DNA from 2 places in the Paraburkholderia sp. SUR17 genome. Region 2 is predicted to be linked to the other one. Evidence: predicted binding sites of a transcription regulator. Region 2 holds the regulator's gene; the other holds the start of a gene.
The links. Region 2 encodes FNR, which switches genes on or off when oxygen is low (the NO sensors DNR and NnrR bind a similar motif). Its sites were predicted from a motif close to TTGATNNNNATCAA; they were not measured.

Region 1 (5,569 bases), on a different replicon from region 2:
CCGTGATCTCGTACGGTCCTGCGACGAGCCTGCGCCCCGTGTGGCCCAACGCCGTACGCGTAATCATGGCGATGATCGCGCAGCCCATCGCGCCCACTGTCAACGCGTGGATGGCGAGCGAATGGGGTAGCACGTCGAACGCGGCAAGCGCAAGCATCGCAAAGCCGATGGGCAGCCAGAAGTAAGCAACGTGCAGGATCCAGAGAATGGGCCGCGCACCCACGCGCCACGAGCGCCAGCCGTACATCCGTACGGCGTGGACCACGGCCGCTGCCGCGGCGCACACGCCCACGAGCCATGCCGGCGCACCGGCTGCGTCCGCAGCGAGCGTCACGACCACGAGGGGCGCAGCAAGCGTTTCGACGGGCTTGAAGCGGCGCACCGTGAAACCGGGGATGGCGTTTGTCGTGAACATCGGCACCACGCGGCCCGCTATCACGGCCACGAACATCACGGCGAGCCCGGTGGCCGCATAGGCGGCGCGCAAGGCGAGGTCGGCGCGACCGTCCCACGCCCACCAGTGAAAGAGCGCATTCAGTGTGCCGAGCAGCGCGAGCGCCACGGCGAGGAACATGTTGCGTCGATTGCCGGCCGCCTTGAGCACGCGCAGCAGCACCACGGCCACCACCGGAAGAAAGAGGGAATCGACCACCGCGGCCACGGGTTCCGGTCCCGACCACACCAACACGCGCCCCGCTGCCCACAGCAGCCAGAGCGCGGCAAGGGACGCGCCGCGCGGCGTATCGAGCTGCGTCCACGCGCGCACGGCCGTGAGCAGAAAGCCCACGACGATCGCCGCGACGAACCCGAAAATCATCTCGTGCGCATGCCAGATCACGCCGCTGATCGCCGACGAACGGCCCGCCACCGCGGTGCCGTGTAGCCCGAGCAGCCACAGTGCGATTGCGACCGCGCCGAACACGGCACCGCCCAGATAAAACGGCCGAAAGCCGAGGCGCAGAACAGGCAGTGCTGTTCCCGGCCGATGCGGGTGACCCGAAAAGGGCTCGCTGATTTTCATCATGTTGCTTCTCCTGATTCGCGGGTGCGATCCTGCTCCATCCCAGGTGGACCCGCCCACGCGACGACTACACGGCACCGCCGTGACGCGCCATCATCCGTTCCTGTTCCACGCGCGCGGTGACGTCGCGCGCGACCGCCACTGTTCCGCAGACCGCTCCTTGCCGGTCGTGCACCAGTGCAAAACTCATTTCGACGTAAAGCTTGCGCCCCGACTTGTCCACGGCACGCGTGACCGTGGCGCGGCCATGCAGACGCGTCGTGCCGCTGGCCATGGCTGCGTCGAAGCCGCGCCAGTGGGCAGCGCGCAAATGCTCGGGAATGATCAGGTCGAGCCGGCTGCCCAGCGCCTCGGCAGCGGTAAAGCCGAACAGCGCCTCGGCGGCGCGGTTCCAGCGCGCTATCACACCCGACCGGTTCGCGTAGATCATGGCGTCGGCCATGTCGTCGATGATTCGCTCGCTCAATGCAGTTGCCTCTTCCATCGTGCTGCTCCCGGATCGGTTTCGCGCCGTTGCCACTGTCATGGCTTACGTTGCTTCGCGAAGAAGCGGCTACTGCTTCGCCATCCTGACAAGTGGCTGAACCGTTGCCGCGCTTCCCAGCAGCCGCGCGAGCGTGCTGCGTTCCGCGGCGATGTCGGCAAGCGTGTACTTGTCCAGCTCTTCCATATAGGCGCGCAACGCACGCCCGAGGACGCCACGCAGGCCGCATGCCGCGGTAATCACGCACTTGTTGCCCTCGGTGTCGAAGCATTCGACCATGCGGAAATCGGGCTCCGTGGTGCGCACCACGGAGCCCACCGTGACGCGATTCGCGGGCCGGCCAAGGCGCAGTCCGCCAGTGCGGCCCCGAATCGTGTTCAGGTAGCCGGCGCGCCCCAGCGCGTGAACGATCTTGACGAGATGGCCGCGCGCAATGCCGAGCGTGTCCGAAATTTCCTGGATCGTCACCAGCTCGTCGTCGCGTACCGCCACGTAGATCAGCACGCGCAAGCTGTAGTCCGTAAAGTCCGTCAGTCTCATGGAACACCTTTAAGATATGCGAATACTATATCTTTTAAGCCACCGTCGCGCCAGTCTGCGTGGTAAGTCGCCATAACGAACTCTCGCAGAGAAACGCGCCACCATACTGATCGATATCAAGCCGTTGCAACCCTGTAGCGAGACAATCACCCAAGTGCGGCCCGCGTGCCGCGCAACGCTAAATGTTCTAACGGTGAGAAATCATATGGAGCAGGAGGCAGCGTCTCAACGTAACAGGGAGAAGTGACCAGATGGGCAACGAAAGAAAAGCGCTACCGCTTGTGTACTCGTGCTCGGGCTGTTCGAGCGCCGCGCAACTGGCCAACCATGTGGCGCTGCAGCTGGACCGCCGCGGCAAGGCCGAGATGTCGTGTATCGCGGGCGTAGGCGGGGATGTTCCCGCGCTGCTGAAAGTTGCCCATTCGGGACGACCCATTCTCGCAATCGACGGTTGCCCCCTCGTTTGCGTGAAGAGCGCGCTGGCCCGTCATGGCATCACGCCGGCGAAGCATCTCCAGCTTGACCAGCAGGGCGTGAGAAAGCGCTTCCACATGGACTTCGATCCCGCCGACGCCGAACGTGTACTCGCCGCAGCGGAGGACGTGGCACTCGAGCTTGCGGCAGATGCGTCGGTTGTGCAGGAGCACGACGTCGCCTGATTGATCGGCACCATCCGAAAAACGTAAGCGGCTGATGGGTCTTTAACGAGGCCCGTCAGCCGCTTTGCGCTTCATCTGCGTCGCCTGGCAGCGGCCTTCAACTGCGCTTTAGTGCCGCGATGCGACTGAGCCAGCAGCGTTCGCCGCTTCGCATGTATTCGCGACGATCGCCGCGCTCAGCCGCGCCACAAATCTCAGCTGCTGCACCCGCAGCCGCCGCCTCCGGCTCCGCCGGCACAACCCGCCGCTTCGCCCGCATCGTTTGCAGCCTGTGCGGCATCCAGCGCGACCACGAAGTCGATCACGATCTGTTGCGGCCGGCGCTCCACGTACTCGATGCGCACCTGTCCGCCGTAGCGTTGCTCGATCTGGTACAGCAGCGGGAGCGGATCGTGGTCGTTGACGAAGCGCATGCGCTCGCCATCCGCGAGCGATTCGATGGCGCCGAATATGGCGCCATGCCGCAGACGCTTCGCAATGCCGCGTGCGTCGAAGATGAATGTGTTGAGGCTCGAACTGTCGGTCATGAAAAGCTCCTTTGAGAAGGAAAAAGTTAGGATCGGGAAAGATCAGGACGCGTTCGCGCGGCGCGAGGGACGCAGCGCGAACGCGCGTTGTTCACCGTCGCGCGGACCGTGGGAGTCGTGCGGACCGCGCTTGCGATGCGGACCATCCGGGCCGCCTCGGCCGCGGGTGCGCTGCGCCGACACCACCGCCGCCAGCAAGGTCAGCGCAAAGGCAGCAATGGCCGCGCCGCTCGCTGCGCCGCCTGCCTGACGCAGTGCGAATACATCGGTGAGCCCGCCCGTTACGCGCAGCGCGAGTGCGCCGTGAAGCGCGACGAGGGGCAGATAGAACACGGGGTGGTACTTCACCGGCAGTCGCGTAAGCGCCGGCAAGATGATGGGTGCGTGGCCAAACACCATCGAAAACACGAAGCCGAGTGTGAGCGCGTGCAGCGCTGCGTCGTGCCACGGGTGGCCCGGCAACAGCGCGCCGCTGAAGCCGAGCACACCGCTCACCGCGAGCCATCCGTAGCCGCTCAAAAGACACACCGCGATGAACCGCGTGAGCCCGCGTTGACGTACGGTGTAGCGCGCAATGTCGTATCGCGCGAGCCACGCGGCAAGCAACACGAGGCTCGCAGCGAAGAGCCGCATGCCGTTTGCGGGTTGCCACAGTGACCACGGAAGGCTTGCGAGTAGTCCCGCCACCGGCATGCAGAAGCTGAGCCGCGCGAAACGCGGCAGACGCAGCATGCGCGTGAGTTCGAGGCGTTCGGCCGCGATGGTGAGCACGAGAAACGCGAGCCATGCGGGCACCGCGTCCAGCACGTCGCCTGTAGCGAACCAGACGACATTGCCGAACCATCCGCACAGCCCCGCCAGCGCGAGCACGTAGAGATGAAACGCGCGCTGGCGTTGCAGTACGCGAAGATTCGCCGCGAGCGCGACGGTGGCAGCCATCACGAGCAACACTTGAGCGACCACAGGCGACGCGCCCGCGACCAGCATGACGCCCGCGAGAATCGCCGCAGCAGGCGCCACGAAATAGAGGCGCCGTTGCAGCGCGACGGCACGCTCGAGACTCACGAGTCCACCGAAGAACACGGGCAGTATGAGCACGCCGTGCCAGGCCGCATTCGCCGCCGCGTGCGCGGGCACGCTTACGCCGAGCCGCGCGAGGCCGGCCAGCAGCGCGCACGCGAGCGTCAGCGCGATCACGACGGCAGCAAGCACCTTGGCGCAGCGAATGAGCAAACGCGTGACGTTCATGGTGTCAGCTCTCGAGCCAGCCCAGCGCGTCACGCGCCGCGTCGCTCATCATGGACGGGTCCCATGCGGGTTCCCACACCAACTCCACGTCCACCTGTACGCCGGCGGGCGCGGCGGCCTCGGCGGCGGCCTTGACCTCTTCGAGCATCATTTCGCCCATCGGGCAGGCGGGCGACGTCATCGTGAGGTCGACTCTGATTCGGCCGTCCGCAGGAACGATGTCGTAGACGAGCCCGAGGTCGACAACGTTCACGCCCACCTCGGGGTCTACCACGGTGCGCAGCGCCTCGCGCATCCCGGCAATGATCGTGTTCATGGCAATCCTAAATGCGATGCAATGCAATGCGAGCGCGTGGCGCGGGCCGCGCACAGCCCGCGCCGTGCTACTCAAACGCGTTGCGTAACCCGCTTCGCCGTTGCGACCGGTTGCAGTCGCGTAGGCTCCACACGGCGCAGCAGGCGCAGCGCGAACCAGCCCAGGTAGAGCACGCCCGCGGCGAACAGCACGTCGCCCGGCACACGCATCCACACGAGGGCCTGCATGATGGGCGCGTGCACGATCTCAGGCGAACGCGCGTACCAGAGCCCCTTGCTGACGCTCGCCCAGGCTTCGTAGATACCCGAGGGCAGAATCGAGAGGAACACCATCATGAAGAGCCCCACATTGAGCAGCCAGAAGGCGGGCTTGAGCAGCGTGTCGTCCCACGCGGCGCGCGGCGAGAGGCCACGCAGGCAGAACAGCATCAGACCGATGCCGAGCATGCCGTACACGCCGAAGAGCGCGGCATGGCCGTGGGCCGGCGTCATGTTGAGGCCCTGCACGTAGTAGAGCGAGATGGGCGGATTGATCGCGAAGCCGAGCAGGCCCGCGCCCACCGTGTTCCACACGCCCACGGCCACGAAGCAGAGAATCACCCACTTGTAGGTTTGCACCCACGGCGCGGCTTCCGTTCTGCGATACGTGTGCCAGCCTTCCAGGCCAATCAGCGCGAGCGGCACCACTTCGCACGCAGAGAACACCGCACCCACGGCGATCACGGCAGTCGAGGCACCGGTGAAGTACAGGTGGTGCAGCGTGCCCAGAATGCCG
Region 2 (5,569 bases):
GGGCAACTTCTGCGTGCTGCGCGTGAGCGATAACGGACGCGGCAGCCACCCTGCCGGCGCAGACGGCGCCAACGCCCCGGGCAGTACCCACTTTGCGAATGGGACGAACGGTCGCGCCGGCAAGTCGTTCGGTATCATCGGCATTCGCGAGCGCGCCCATATGCTGGGCGGCTCGGTTGCGATCGACACGGCCGACGGCAAGGGCTTCGCCCTCACCGTCACCTTCCCTCGCGAGGCCGTGCAACAGGAAGAGACACTTTCATGATCAAGGTACTGATCGCCGACGACCATACGCTGGTACGCGACGGGCTGCGCCATATCCTGCAGAACGCCAGCGGCTTCGAGGTGGCCGGCGAAGCGTGGGACGGCGCGACGACGATTGCGCTCACACGCTCCACCGAAGCGCAGGTGCTCGTGCTCGACCTTTCCATGCCGGGGCGCAACGGCGTCGAACTGATCCGGCAGATCAAGGACGAGAAACCGAATCTGCGCATTCTCGTGCTCACCATGCATGCCGAGCAGCAATACGCGGTGCGTGCGTTCAAGGCGGGTGCGTCGGGCTATCTCACGAAGGAAAGTGCCAGCACGGAGCTTGTTTCCGCGGTGACGAAGGTGGCCGCGGGCGGTGTCTACGTGAGCCTCGCCATGGCCGAGCGCTTCGCGCAGAGCCTCAACGAGCCCGCGGACACGCTGCCGCACCAGCGCCTCTCCGACCGCGAGTTCGACGTGTTCCGCCGCATCGCGGCGGGCCAGAGCATCTCCGAAATCGCGCAGGAGCTATGCGTGAGCGCGAAGACCGTGAGCACCTATAAAACGCGCATTCTCGAAAAGATGCAGATGCCGCACGAAGCCGCGCTGGTGCGCTATGCGATGCGGCACAAGCTGTTCGACGACAACGACGAAGTCTGACGAAAACCGCAAGGCGCGAAGGTATGCCCTGCGTCGTCGCTTTGCGTTCTGCTGCCCACTCTCCTGCCGTTGCGCGGGCAACCTGTTCCGGTTCGTTTCACGCTCGCCTGCGCAACGCTCCTCAAGGCGCTCATAAAAGCGCTGATTAAAAGACCGACTAGAAAGACCGACTAAAAAGATCGACCAAAGCGCTGATGAATCGCGCATGAAGCGCAGTAAAGCGCGAGCCAGCCGAACGGCGGCATATCGCCGCATTCAAGGCCTCACAGGGCACACCGGCCGCCCGGCAAACACCCCGCCCGCTGTAGGAATCGACCTACACGCATTCCTTCCGCCCTACTGAAAGTTCAACCGTCGCCGATTTAAATTCCGTGAATCGCAGACCATACTTGCACCCATGAAATCAGAACGGTCCGCCAAGCTGAAAGTCTTCCTCGCGGAAGACTCGGTACCGGTGAGACGAAGAATCTCGCTCTCGCTCGGCAGGATCGACGGAGTGTGCGTGGTGGGAGAAGCGGAAGACGTATCCGCCGCGCTCGAAGGAATTGCAACATCCTGCCCGGATCTCGTGATCGCCGATCTACGGCTCGCGCAAGGCAACGGCCTCCAACTGATTGAAGCCGTTACCGCAGCGAACCAGCCTGTGGTCACGATGATGTTGACGAATCACGCAGGTCCGGCATTTCGCGAAGCAAGCCTCGCGGCGGGAGCGCAGTACTTCTTCGACAAGACAGCCGAATTCGAAGAAGCCCGCAGCGCCGTTGAAGCAATTGCCCGCACGCATCGCACGCGTGCTGTCGCCTAGGAGATTGACATGTATTCGAGTACCGCCTGCGACGTAGCTGTTTCGTCTGGCTCGCCCCACACCGGCTATCAGACGTACCCGATTGCCCCTGTCGACGCACCGGCCGATACGCGTGCCGACACCGCCAAGCGCGCCGTGACGCGCTGCTCCACCTGCTCGATGCGCGCCATCTGCCTGCCGCCCAGCCTGACCACGGCGGAGCTCGAACGGCTCGACTCGATCATCTGCACCACGCGCAACGTGCGCCGCGGCGAAGCGCTGTATCGCGGCAACGATGCGTTCCAGAGCATCTACGCGGTGCGCGTCGGTTCGTTCAAGACCGTGGTGATTCATCGCGATGGCCGCGAGCAGGTCACGGGCTTCCAGATTGCCGGCGATGCGATGGGCCTCGACGGTGTCTACGCGGGCCGCCACAGCTGCGACGCCGTCGCGCTGGAAGACAGCCAGGTCTGCATCATTCCCTTCGGCCTGCTCGAAGTGGTGTGCCGCGAAGTGAAGTCGATGCAGCATCACGTGCACCAGATGATGAGCGGCGAGATCGTCCGCGAGTCGGGCCTCATGATGCTGCTGGGCACGATGAGCGCGGAGCAACGCCTCGCCACGTTCCTGCTGAATCTGTCGAGCCGCTTCAAGTCGCGTGGCTACTCGGCCTCCGAATTCCACCTGCGCATGACGCGCGAAGAAATTGGCTGCTACCTGGGCATGAAGCTCGAAACGGTCAGCCGGATGTTCTCGAAGTTCCAGCGCGAGAAGCTCGTCGATACGCACGGCAAGCAGATCCGCATCACGAATATGGAAGGACTGGCCCGCGTGTGAGCGTTGCACGCGGCAGTACGCAGCATGTCTGTTGGCCGCGCATGACAGTGCGGCCAATGTTGAGGACGTAAGGTTAGCCGGATGGTTCCGGCGAATGAGTGGGTGCAAGTGCCTCGAAAGAGGTGTGTGCTTTGACGGCGCAGCAATGCGCCGTCTTTTTTTTGGGCTGTTTGATTTTGTCGGCCGCGATTTGCGCGATGCGCCGTATCGCCGGCCACCATCACCCCCGCCCAATCACTCGCCGCTTGCCGCGTGAAACCCGAGGTATTCGTGCAGGTCGGGCAAGGCGTCCGGTGCGCGTGCCTCTGCATCGACGGAAGCCAACGTGTCACGTGTGCTGCGACGGTTCGAAATCAAGATCCACGATGCCGGGTTCGCATCTTCGCCAACGACTTCGTCCTCGCGCATTGCCGCAGCGATTGCATTCGCCATCGGCTCGCGCCCCGGCGCGATCACCACAAAGCCCTCGTTCGCCAACGCCGCCGTGCGCACGCCCAGCACGTCGCAGAGTTTGCGTTTGGCTCCGACGTCGTGGATATCGGCCTCGCGGAAAGCCTCGATAGTCGCCACGAGCGACGGGTCCGCATAACGCCCCGCCACTTCGAGCACGGGATGACGTTCATCCCATGCCTCGGGCGGACACAGTTTGGCGGCCGGCTGAAGCTCGATGAACGGATTGATCTCCGCCGGATAAATGCGACACACGCGCGGCCGGCGATCGTACGCACCGCAGCGCAGGTCGGCTTGCAAATGCGGGCACGGCCCGTCGAACGCGGCCACGACGGTCACGATTACGCGTAACGGCAGCGTGCCGCTCATCGCCGGGAAGGAACGCCTGAACTTGTAGGCCGCGAGGCGATCGTCGGCGGCCGGCTCGACGGGCCACGGAATCGCGTCGCAGAGCAACTGCGTTTCTCCGCCGTCGCGCAGCCAGCCCGCCGCTTCGGCAAGGCTCAACGGAAGACGCAGATCCCGGCAGCAGCGGCCGCACATCGTGCAGGAGAAATGTGAGGGCATGGCGGTCCAATTCGGGAATGACAGGCGGGCAGGGCTCTGGCGCGAAGCGTACTACGTGTGGCGGGATCGCGCTGCCGGCAGGACAAGGCCGGGCAAAACGCCAGACTGCTGCCATTCGGCTGGGGCTGATCTGGGGACAACTGGTGCTGTCTGGTGCCGCGCAGCATAGGGCCTGAGGCCCGGCCAGCTTCGGCGGCCCCTGCCACCTTCACTCCTGCCACACGATGCAGCCTAAACTACGGCATCCCGCCAGCCCACTCACTGTCCGAAGACGCATGCCCGCCCGATCAGACCGTCGTGCCGCCTCGCCTGCTTTGTGTCCTGCTTCGGCAACCGACGGCGCCCTCGAAGACCCCGCCCTGCTCCGCCGCCTGCTGCGCGCCAAAGACCGCATGGACGCCGCCTCGCACGAGGCCTGGCCCGTCGGGCGTCTTGCGCAGGTCAGCGGCGTCTCCGAGGCCCACTTCGCGCGCTCGTTCAAGCGTGCCTTCGGCGTGCCGCCGCACCGCTATCTGCTCACGCGTCGCATCGAGCAGGCCATCGCCCTGCTGCGCGACACCGAACTGAGCGTCACCGAGATCGCCTTCGCCACGGGCTGGGAGAGCCTCGGCACGTTCGGACGCGTGTTTCGCGATGTCACGGGCCAAAGCCCCGGCACCCTGCGCGCCGCGACACGCACGGAGCCGGCCAGCACGCGCGAACTGGAGCGCATCCCCGCCTGCGTGCTGAAGGCCGCGCAGCGTCCCGACCTCACCATCGCAGTTTTGGAGAAGCGCCGCCGCGCGGCCGGCGCTACATTCGCGCCATCTACCCAGGAGGAGGAGGCGTCATGAATCAGGGCATCAACGTGGTGGGCCTTTACGTCGACAACCAGGACGAAGCGCTCGCGTTCTACGTCGACAAACTCGGCTTTCGCGTGCATACGGACGTAAGCAACGGCCCGTACCGCTGGCTCACGGTGCAGCACCCTGACCAGCCGTCGTTCCAGCTGGGTCTGTTTCTGCCTGGGCCGCCCATCCACGACGCCGCCACCGCGCAAACCTTGCTCGCCATGGTGGCCAAGGGCGCCATGCCGCCGCTCGTGCTTTCCGTCGACGACTGCCGGGCCAGCTACACGCAACTCAAAGCCCGCGGCGTGGAGTTCACCCAGGAACCGGTGGACCGCTTCGGCAGCGTGGACGCCGGCTTTCGCGACCCCGCCGGCAACGGCTGGAAGATAATTCAGGCGGCAAAAAGCACCGTCTGAGCGCGGGCCGTGCCGATGTGGCCCGCAGTGCCGGGCCGGGCCGGGCCGGGCCGGGCCGGACCAGGCCACGCCACGCCGCGTGGCGCTGCGCCAAGCCAGGCGCCAGGCCCCGCCGGGCCATGCCGGGCCATACCGCCCGCCCACGGGGCCATACCGCGCCAGCTACAGGCCTGACGCGCCGCGGCGGAACAGGCCTTGCTGCCTTCGTCGGGGTATCTACACCGCGGAGGACGCCATGCACGCACGCCTCTCGCAGCCCGCGGCGCTGACCGGTCACGCATCGCTCGTCGCGGCCGCCGTGCTGCTCGGCACGCTCTATGCCGGCAGTACCCTCGTCACGCCGCTCTACCCGCTTTATCAGCGCGCGTTCGGCTTGTCCGACCTGACCATCACGCTCGTCTATGCGACGTATGTGGTGGGCAATCTGGGCGCGCTGCTCGCAATGGGACGCGTGTCCGACCAGGCCGGCCGGCGGCCCGTGAGCCTGCTGGTGCTCGCCGTGGGCGGCACGAGTGCGCTGCTGTTCCTGCTGGCCATCCATCCCGCGCTGCTTTTCATCGCGCGGGCCGCGAGCGGCCTCGCCATCGGCGTGGGCGCGGCGACGGCAACCGCGTGGATCGCCGACCTGCACTCGGCCAAAGACAAGGCGCCAGCGAGCCGGCTCGCCGCAGCCGTCAACCTGGCCGGTCTCGCCGGTGGCGTGGCGGTGGCGGGCCTGCTCGCGCAATTCGCGCCGTGGCCGCTGCGCACCGTCTACGGGGTCTACCTGCTGATCC

Region 1: P2869_RS16925 (putative zinc-binding protein) is a predicted target of FNR. The motif match lies at 2,152-2,165, and genes of this name have one in related genera.

Annotation. Positions count from the first base shown of each region.
Region 1 covers NZ_CP120508.1:3,773,507-3,779,075, reverse strand. Annotated here, with positions in the region: gene P2869_RS16940 (NnrS family protein) at 1-1,021, opposite strand, end outside; gene P2869_RS16935 (PAS domain S-box protein) at 1,089-1,505, opposite strand; gene P2869_RS16930 (Rrf2 family transcriptional regulator) at 1,575-2,045, opposite strand; gene P2869_RS16925 (putative zinc-binding protein) at 2,297-2,704, shown strand; partial or broken gene P2869_RS16920 (DUF2249 domain-containing protein) at 2,992-3,231, opposite strand; gene P2869_RS16915 (hypothetical protein) at 3,274-4,479, opposite strand; gene P2869_RS16910 (metal-sulfur cluster assembly factor) at 4,484-4,795, opposite strand; gene P2869_RS16905 (nitric-oxide reductase large subunit) at 4,867-5,569, opposite strand, start outside.
Region 2 covers NZ_CP120509.1:1,630,036-1,635,604, forward strand. Annotated here, with positions in the region: gene P2869_RS24635 (PAS domain S-box protein) at 1-265, shown strand, start outside; gene P2869_RS24640 (response regulator transcription factor) at 262-909, shown strand; gene P2869_RS24645 (response regulator transcription factor) at 1,307-1,714, shown strand; gene fnr (fumarate/nitrate reduction transcriptional regulator Fnr) at 1,724-2,530, shown strand; gene P2869_RS24655 (YkgJ family cysteine cluster protein) at 2,765-3,547, opposite strand; gene P2869_RS24660 (AraC family transcriptional regulator) at 3,823-4,380, shown strand; gene P2869_RS24665 (VOC family protein) at 4,377-4,793, shown strand; gene P2869_RS24670 (MFS transporter) at 5,029-5,569, shown strand, end outside.